One region of the Ramlibacter sp. GS1-15 genome, then DNA from elsewhere that is predicted to be linked to it. Evidence: predicted binding sites of a transcription regulator. Region 1 holds the regulator's gene; the other holds the start of a gene.
The links. The regulator sigma-54, encoded in region 1, starts transcription at its own class of promoters, with help from an activator protein. The targets are predictions, from matches to a motif close to TGGCANGNAANCTGCTTT.
Positions count from the first base shown of each region.

Region 2: a site for sigma-54 is predicted at 2,216-2,233, ahead of AC3EF3_RS06235 (CmpA/NrtA family ABC transporter substrate-binding protein). Genes of this name have one in related genera too.

Region 1 is NZ_JBYNTU010000001.1:3,714,345-3,718,749, reverse strand. It holds gene AC3EF3_RS18690 (thiol:disulfide interchange protein DsbA/DsbL) at 1-412, shown strand, start outside; gene lptA (lipopolysaccharide transport periplasmic protein LptA) at 507-1,118, shown strand; gene lptB (LPS export ABC transporter ATP-binding protein) at 1,118-1,906, shown strand; gene AC3EF3_RS18675 (RNA polymerase factor sigma-54) at 1,920-3,452, shown strand; gene AC3EF3_RS18670 (THUMP domain-containing class I SAM-dependent RNA methyltransferase) at 3,449-4,405, shown strand, end outside.
Region 2 is NZ_JBYNTU010000001.1:1,243,136-1,247,540, forward strand. It holds gene ntrB (nitrate ABC transporter permease) at 1-760, opposite strand, end outside; gene AC3EF3_RS06235 (CmpA/NrtA family ABC transporter substrate-binding protein) at 774-2,084, opposite strand; gene AC3EF3_RS06240 (nitrate- and nitrite sensing domain-containing protein) at 2,323-3,516, opposite strand; gene tsaD (tRNA (adenosine(37)-N6)-threonylcarbamoyltransferase complex transferase subunit TsaD) at 3,582-4,405, shown strand, end outside.

The DNA of each region.
Region 1 (4,405 bases):
GCCGCCGGATGTCGTGCTGCGCCGGGTGCCGGCGGCGTTTCGCGACGACATGGTCCCGCAGCAGCGCCTGTTCTACGCACTCGACGCGCTGGGCAAGGTGGAAGACCTGCACGTCAAGGTGTTCGACGCGATCCACAAGGAGCACCTGGACCTCACCCGCCAGCAGCCGATCACGGCCTGGGTCGCCAAGCAGGGCATCGATCCGCAGAAGTTCACCGAGCTGTACACCTCGTTCGCGATCTCCGCGAAGGCGAGGCGCGCCGCCGACCTGCAGAACCTGTACGGGGTGGAAGGCGTGCCCGCCATGGGCGTCGCCGGCCGCTATTACACCGACGGCACGCTGGCGAGCAACAACCCGCGCATGCTCCAGGTCGTCGACTACCTCGTCGGCGAAGCCCGAGCCAAGCGCTGACCGGCGACATATTTCCGTGCGGCGCGAGAAAAGCCGCATGGCGCGGGCGCGATGGCCCGGTCTCGCTACAATGCGCAGCAAGATTCGTGCCGATATGAAACATACCCTTGCCCCCCTCGGGCTCGCGCTCGTCCTCGCCTTTGCGGCCGCACCGGCCGGCGCCGAAAAGGCGGACCGCAACAAGCCCATGAACGTGGAGGCCGACGCGCTGCGCTACGACGACCTGAAGCAGACCAGCGTGTTCACCGGCAAGGTGGTCGTCACCAAGGGCAGCATCCTCATCCGTGGCGCCCGCATCGACGTGCGTCAGGACCCGGAGGGCTACCAGTACGGCGTCGTCACCGCCGAACCGGGCAAGCTCGCGTTCTACCGGCAAAAGCGCGACGGGGTCGACGAGTTCATCGAAGGCGAGGGCGAGACCATCGAATACGACGGCAAGGCCGACCGCGTGAAGTTCATCAAGCGCGCCGAGATGCGCCGCATCCGCGGCGGTGCGCTGGCCGACGAGGTGGTCGGCAGCCTGATCGTCTACGACAACAGCACCGACGTGTACACCGTGGACGGCGGGCCGGCGAGCCCGGCCACAGGCGGTCGCGTGCGCGCGGTGCTCACGCCGAAGCCGGGCGCCTCGGCGCCCGTCGTCGCGCCCAACGGCCCCGCCGCCAACCTGCGCCCGAGCACCACGCTGAACGGGGGCAGGAAGTGATCGAGGAGACCGCGATCGCCGGGCGTCGCGCCGCACCCGCGGCCGGCATCAGCCGCCTGTCGGCGCGGCACCTGCAGAAAAGCTACGGCAGCCGCAAGGTGGTCAAGGATGTCTCGCTCGAAGTCGACAAGGGCGAAGTCGTGGGCCTTCTCGGGCCCAACGGCGCGGGCAAGACCACATCCTTCTACATGATCGTGGGGCTGGTGCGCGCCGACGCGGGCGAGATCTCGATCGACGATCGCCCGGTCGAGCACATGCCGATCCACCGCCGCTCGCGGCTGGGCCTCTCGTACCTGCCGCAGGAAGCCTCGATCTTCCGCAAGCTCAATGTCGAGGAGAACGTGCGCGCGGTGCTCGAACTGCAGCGCGACGAGAGCGGCCAGCCGCTCACGAACGCCGAGATCGACAAGCGCCTCACGGCGCTGCTGCAGGACCTGCGCGTGGACCATCTGCGCGATTCGCCGGCGCTGGCCCTGTCGGGCGGCGAGCGGCGGCGCGTGGAGATCGCGCGGGCGCTGGCGACCCAGCCGCGCTTCATCCTGCTGGACGAGCCGTTCGCCGGCATCGACCCGATCGCCGTGATCGAGATCCAGCGCATCATCGGCTTCCTCAAGTCGCGCGGCATCGGCGTGTTGATCACCGACCACAACGTGCGCGAGACGCTGGGCATCTGCGACCACGCCTACATCATCAGCGATGGCGCCGTGCTCGCGCAGGGCACGCCCTCCGAGATCGTGAACAACGCCGACGTGCGGCGCGTCTATCTCGGCGAGCACTTCCGAATGTGACCGGGTCCTCCGTATGAAGCAGGGCCTGTCGCTTCGCGTCTCGCAGCATCTGGCGTTGACGCCGCAGCTGCAGCAGTCGATCCGGCTGCTCCAGCTCTCCACGATGGAGCTCGCGCAGGAAGTCGAGCAGATGCTCGACGACAACCCCTTCCTCGAGCTGAACGCCGAGGAGGCGCGCGAGGACTTCGGGGCCGGCGCGGTGGACACGCCGGCCGAATCCGACGACACCGACACGAGCTCCTTTTCGTCCGGCTCGGACGACGCGGGCGAAGCGGAGGCGCCGACCATCGAGTCCGAAGCCGAGAGCTGGGACGGCGACGGCAGCACGGAAGTCGTGCCCGACGACGCCGAGTGGGGCGTGGACGCCGCGCCGCGCAAGAACAACGCCGAGCCCGACGAGGACGTGGACGCGACCGAGCTCGCGCGCGGGCAGGATTCGCTGCAGTCCCACCTGCACCGCCAGGCACTGTCGCTGCGCCTGTGCGAGGAGGACCGCTTCGCGCTGCGCTTCCTGATCGAGTCGCTCAACGACGACGGCTACCTCGACGAGCCGCTGGAGTCCCTCGCCGCGTCGCTCGCGCCGGATGACGAGGAGCAGCGCGAGGAACTCGTGCACCGCTTCACCGTGGCGCTGCGCCTGTTGCACCACCTCGAGCCGGCGGGCGTCGGCGCCCGCTCGCTCGCCGAATGCCTCACGCTGCAGCTCAAGGCCATGCAGGCCGCGGGTGACGCCCCGCCGGCGACCCTGGCCGCATTGCGGATCTGCGAGCAGCCGATGGACCTGCTCGCGCGCCGCGACATCAAGCGGCTCGTGCAGCTCACGGGCGAAGGCGACCCGCAGGTTCGTGCCGCCATCGGGCTGATCACGCGGCTGGAGCCCAAGCCCGGGCGCAGGTTCGTGGACGTCGAACGCAACGTCGTCATCCCCGACGTGCTGGTCACGCGCGCCGGGCGGGGCACCAACCTGAAGTTCCGCGTGCAGCTCAATCCCGACGTGATGCCGCGCCTGCGCGTGCACGACATCTACGCCGGCGCGCTCAAGTCGCACAAGGGCGAGGGCCACCAGGCGCTGCAGCAGCGATTGCAGGAGGCGCGCTGGTTCATCAAGAACATCCAGCAGCGCTTCGACACGATCCTGCGGGTGTCGAACGCGATCGTCGAACGCCAGAAGAACTTCTTCGTGCACGGCGAGCTGGCGATGCGCCCGCTGGTGCTGCGCGAGATCGCCGACGAGCTCGGCCTGCACGAATCGACCATCAGCCGGGTGACGACGGCCAAGTACATGGCCACGCCGTACGGCACGTTCGAGCTGAAGTACTTCTTTGGCTCCGCGCTGGGCACCGAAACCGGCGGCAATGCCTCGAGCACCGCGGTGCGCGCATTGATCAAGCAGTTCGTCGCCAGCGAGAACACGAAAAGGCCCCTGTCGGACAGCCAGATCTCCGAGATGCTCAAGGAGCAGGGTATCGAGTGCGCGCGCCGCACCGTGGCCAAATACCGCGAGGCGCTGCGGATCGCGCCCGCCAACCTGCGCAAGGCCCTGTGAGTTCGCTGAAACTGTTCCTGCCGTGCGCCGCGGGCGTCGAGGGTTTTCTCGCCGACGAGGTGCATCGCCTGACGCAGCTGGCGGGCGACGACCTGCTCACCGGCCGCGGCGGCGTCGTGCTGCGCGCGTCATGGCGCGACGCGATGCGCCTGAACCTGCACAGCCGGCTCGCACAGCGCGTGCTGGTGCAGCTGGCGCACGCGCCGTACCGCAACGAAGGTGACCTCTACGCCATGGCGAGCGCGGTCGCCTGGGAAGACTGGTTCACGGACCGGCAAAGCTTCAAGGTCGAGATCACTGCGCAGCACAGCCCGCTCAAGAGCCTCAACTTCGCGGCGCTGAAGGTCAAGGACGCCATCGCGGACCGCTTCCGCGACAAGGCCGGCGCCCGGCCGGACGTGGACACGCAGCGGCCGGACGTGCGCATCTACGCGCACCTCACCAGCGACCAGGCGACGCTGTACATCGACACCTCGGGCGAGCCGCTCTTCAAGCGTGGCTGGCGCGAGGACAAGGGCGAGGCGCCACTGAAGGAAACGCTCGCCGCCGCCATGATCGCCGCCAGCGGCTGGCAGGCCGAGGTGCCGCTGTACGACCCGTGCTGCGGCAGCGGCACGATCGCGATCGAGGCCGCGCAGCTCGCGTGCCGCATCGCGCCCGGCAGCCTGCGGCGCTTCGCCTTCGAGAAGCTCCTGCCTTTCGAGGCCGGGCCGTGGCAGCAGTTGCGCGAGGAGGCGAGGGCACAGCAGCGCGCGCCCGCGGCGTTGGTGTTCGGCAGCGACGTCGCGTTCCGCATGGTCGACTTCGCGCGACGCAACGCCGAGCGCGCGGGTGTCGCCGAAGCCGTGCAGCTGCGCGGCGGCGATGCCTTGCAGCGCATGCCGCCGGCCGATACACCGGGCGTGATGCTGGTCAACCCGCCCTACGGCGAGCGCATCGAGACGGCCGGCGTC
Region 2 (4,405 bases), 2.5 Mb from region 1:
CGCTGATGCGCGAGCTGTTCCACGCATCCCAGATGAAGAAGCCGATGCCCACGCCGCCGATCAGCATCTCGGCGGCGATGATCGCGAGCCACGACAGGCCCACGCCGATGCGCAGCCCCGAGAAGATGAAGGGCGCGGCGGCCGGCAGCATGATCTTGCCGAAGTACTCGAGGCCGTTCAGGCGGACCACTTTCGCGACGTTGCGGTAGTCCTCGGGGATGTTGCGGACGCCGATCGAGGTGTTGATGATGATCGGCCAGATCGACGTGATGAAGATGACGAAGATCGCGGAAGGGTGGCCGTCACGGAAACCGGCAAGCGAGATCGGCAGCCACGCGAGCGGCGGAACCGTGCGCAGCACCTGGAAGATCGGGTCGAGCCCGCGCAGCGCCCAGGTCGACTGGCCCACCAGCACGCCGAGGCTCACGCCGGCCAGCACGGCGAGCGAGTAGCCGTAGGCGACGCGCTTCAGGCTCGCCAGCAGCTGCCAGGCGATGCCGACGTCGTTGCCGCCATGGTCGTAAAGCGGGTGCGCGATCAGCTCCCACGTGTCCTGCACCACCTTGCTGGGCGGCGGCAGCGCGGCGCCGGGGCGCGAGCCGAGTGCCTGCCAGACCACCAGCAGCACGCCGATGATGACCAGCGGCGGCAGCACGTGTTCCACGAAGCCGCGCCCGGTTTTCGCGATCGCCCGCGCCAGCGCTCCCGGACCGGCGGGCGCGGGCAGGGGCAGGGCCTCGATGATTTCCGCGTGGTTCATGCTCGGGCTCCCTTCAGGCGCTCTTGATGTACTTGATCGGCTGGCTGTCGAGGTACTTCTTCGGGTTCGCGGGGTCGAACACCTTGCCGTCGAAGAATTTCTCGATGCCGCGCGACGTGGACGTGGGGATGTCCTTCTTGTCCACGCCGAGTTCCGCGGCGGCGGCGCGCCAGATGTCCTCGCGGTTCACCTTGACGATCAGCGCCTTGGTGTCGAGGTTGGGCGGCAGGTAGCCCCAGCGGATGTTCTCGGTGAGGAACCACAGGTCGTGCGACTGGAAGGGATAGGAAGCCTGGTCCTTCCAGTAGCGCATCTGGAACTTGCTGTTGGATTCGACGCGGCCGGTGCCGTAGTCGAAGTCGCCCTTGATGCGATCGACGATGTCCTCCAGCGGCGCGTTGATCCAGCGGCGGCGCGAGCAGATCTCGGCGACTTCGGCCCGGTTCTTCGGGTCCTCGCACCACATCTGCGCTTCCATCACGGCCTTGACGAGCGCCTTCGTCGCATTCGGGTTCGCCTGCACGTAGTCGCCGCGCAGGGCGAGCGACTTTTCCGGGTGGTTCATCCACAGCTCGCTGGTGGTGAGCGCCGTGTAGCCCAGCTTCTGGTGGATGAGCTGCAGGTTCCAGGGCTCGCACACGCAGAAGGTGTCCATGCTGCCCACCTTCATGTTCGCCACCATCTGGGGCGGTGGCACCACGATGGTGTTGATGTCGCGGTTGGGATCGACCCCGCCGGCGGCCATCCAGTAGCGCATCCAGAGGTCGTGCGTGCCGCCCGGGAAGGTCATCGCCGCGTTCACGGGCTTGCCGGTCTTCAGGCGTTTGGCGAGCAGTGCCTTGCCGAAGGCCTTGTTGTCCAGGCCGATCTTCATGTCCTGGTACTCCTTCGCCACCGAGATCCCCTGGCCCCCGAGGTTCAGGCGGGCGACGATGTTCATCGGCACCTGCACCTTGTTCGCGGTCACCGCGCCCGTCGCGATCAGGTAGGGCATCGGCGTGAGGATGTGCGCGCCGTCGATGCCGCCCGCCTTCGAGCCGAGCACGAGGTTGTCGCGTGTCGCACCCCAGGACGATTGCTTCAGCACCTCGACTTCCGTCATGCCGTGCTTCTTGAAGAAGCCCTTCTCGTCGGCGACGAAGAGCGGCGCGGCGTCGGTGAGCGCGATGAAGCCGAGCTTGGCGGCCCTGGTCTCCAGCGCGGTCTGCGCGCGTGCGCGCACCGGCGTCAGCGCGCCGACCGCGCCGGCGGCGCCGAGCGCGGCCGCACCCTGGATCACCTGTCTGCGCGAGAGCTTCGCGGCCTGCATGTCTTCACGTTCCATGTCGAACTCCTCGAGTGCAAAAACAAAAGGCGCCCACCCTGGCGGCCGCGCGTTGCAGGCGCGGCTCGGGATGGACGCCGTTGTCCTGGGGCCCGGGCAGCGCCATTGCCGTCCGGGTCGATGGGAACCCCAATGCAGGGACCGTGCCAGCACGTTTCAGGGAGAAGACGCTTCACGACCCTGCGCTTCGCCCCGCGCACGTGCGGTGGGCACGCATTTTGTGCGTGGCGTCCTGCCGCTAGCGCCCGGGCAGCACATCGGCCATCGCGAGCACCGCTTCGGCGACGTCCGCGATGCGCCGCTTCTGGTTCATCGCCATCTGGCGCAGGCTGCGGTAGGCCTCTTCTTCGCTGAGGTGCCGGTGGGCCATCAGCACACCCTTGGCGCGCTCGATGAGCTTGCGTTCGTTGAGGGCCGAGCGCACCGTTTCGAGTTCGTCGCCCATCGCCTGCAGCCGCCGCGCCTGGTCGTTGACCAGGTCCAGCACCGAGCGTTCCAGCTGCGGCCCGATCAGCGACGGCGCGTCGGCGCTGCTGCTCGATTCGCGGTGCAGGCGCTGCAGCGTCGCTTCCTGGTCGCGCAGCGCCTCGCGCGCCTGGTCGATCTTGCGTTCGCACAGCGCCTTGAGGTGCCCGGCGAGCAGGTCTTCCACGCGCCGCATCGCGTCCAGCCGCGCGGTGCAGCACTCGTACCAGGCGTCGACCAGCGATTCGTCCACCGCCACGACGCCCAGCGAGTGGCCGATGCGGCGCAGGCGCTCGACCCGCACGACCACGCCATGGTCCTGGCTGCGGTGTTCGGCGGCCGCGAGCTGCGGGTCCGCGAACTCGTTGAACACGTCGAAGCAATGGTGCTGCTGCTCGATCAGGTGGCGCCACTGCTGCTGCCCGGCCGCGTCGATGCGGCCGCGCGCGAACACGGCCGCGCCATGCGCGCGCTCCTGCCCGGAATACTCCTTGCCCTGCATGAAGTGGAACATCGCCACCAGCGCGCGCGAGATCTCCGGGTCGCCGGCGCTGTCGGCGGCTTCGAACACGACGGCCAGCAGGCTGGCGATCAGGCGGCTGAAGGGCGCGGAAGCTTCCGGCGCGGCGATCGCGCGCGCCTCGATGCGCGCGCGCAGCGCCGGCAGGCCCTCCAGCGCGTCGAGCGTCACCGCGATGCGGTTGAACAGGCGCGCGCCGTGGCGCACCGTCGCCGGGTCGGCGGCGAGCGCTTCGAAGCTCGCCAGCACTTCGGCCTGCAGCGCGTCGCATTGGGGGACCTGCTCCATGCGCATCGCGGCGAAGCGTTCTCCATGCGAGGCGAGATAGATGTTGGAGGTGCCGCGCTCGCGCTGGATGCCGTGGACGAACCGGCCGATCGTGCTCACGAGCTCGCTCGTGGAGGCCAGCCGCTCGAGCTCGCCGATCTCGCACTGCCGGGCGGCCAACAGGAAACTCAACGCGGATGTCACCCAGGGCTTGCAGCAACAACCGTGCCTTAAACTCGTCGCAGATGAAAGTCCTGGGCATCGAATCCTCCTGCGACGAGACCGGCGTGGCGCTGGTGGAGGCGACCGCGTCGGGTGTTCCGAAGCTGCTCGCGGACGCACTGCACAGCCAGGTCGAGATGCACCGGGCCTACGGCGGAGTGGTGCCGGAACTCGCGAGCCGCGATCACATCCGGCGGGTGCTGCCGCTGGCTGAGGCCGTGCTCGAGAAGGCGCATGCGCAGGTGGAGGATGTGGACGTGGTCGCCTACACGCGGGGTCCCGGCCTCGCGGGCGCGCTGCTGGTGGGCGCGGGCGTCGCTTGCGCATTGGGTGCGGCGCTCGGCAAGCCGGTGCTGGGCGTGCATCACCTCGAAGGGCACCTGCTGTCGCCGTTCCTCTCGGCGGACCCGCCGGAGTTTCCTTTCGTCGCGCTGCTGGTGTCCGGCGGCCATACGCAGTTGATGCGCGTGGACGGCGTGGGGCGCTACGAGCTGCTGGGAGAAACCATCGACGATGCCGCGGGCGAGGCCTTCGACAAGACGGCCAAACTGCTGGGACTGGGCTATCCGGGCGGGCCGGCGCTGTCGAAGCTGGCGCAGCAGGGCGACCCCAAGGCGTTCAAGCTGCCGAGGCCGCTGATGCACAGCGGCGATCTCGATTTTTCCTTCGCCGGCCTGAAGACGGCGGTGCTCACGCAAGTGAAGAAACTGGGCGACGGCCTGGAGGCACGCAAGGCGGATCTCGCGGCATCGACGCAGGCGGCGATCGTCGAAGTGCTGGTGAGGAAATCCATCGACGCGCTGGAACGCAGCGCGATGAACCGGCTGGTCGTGGCCGGCGGGGTGGG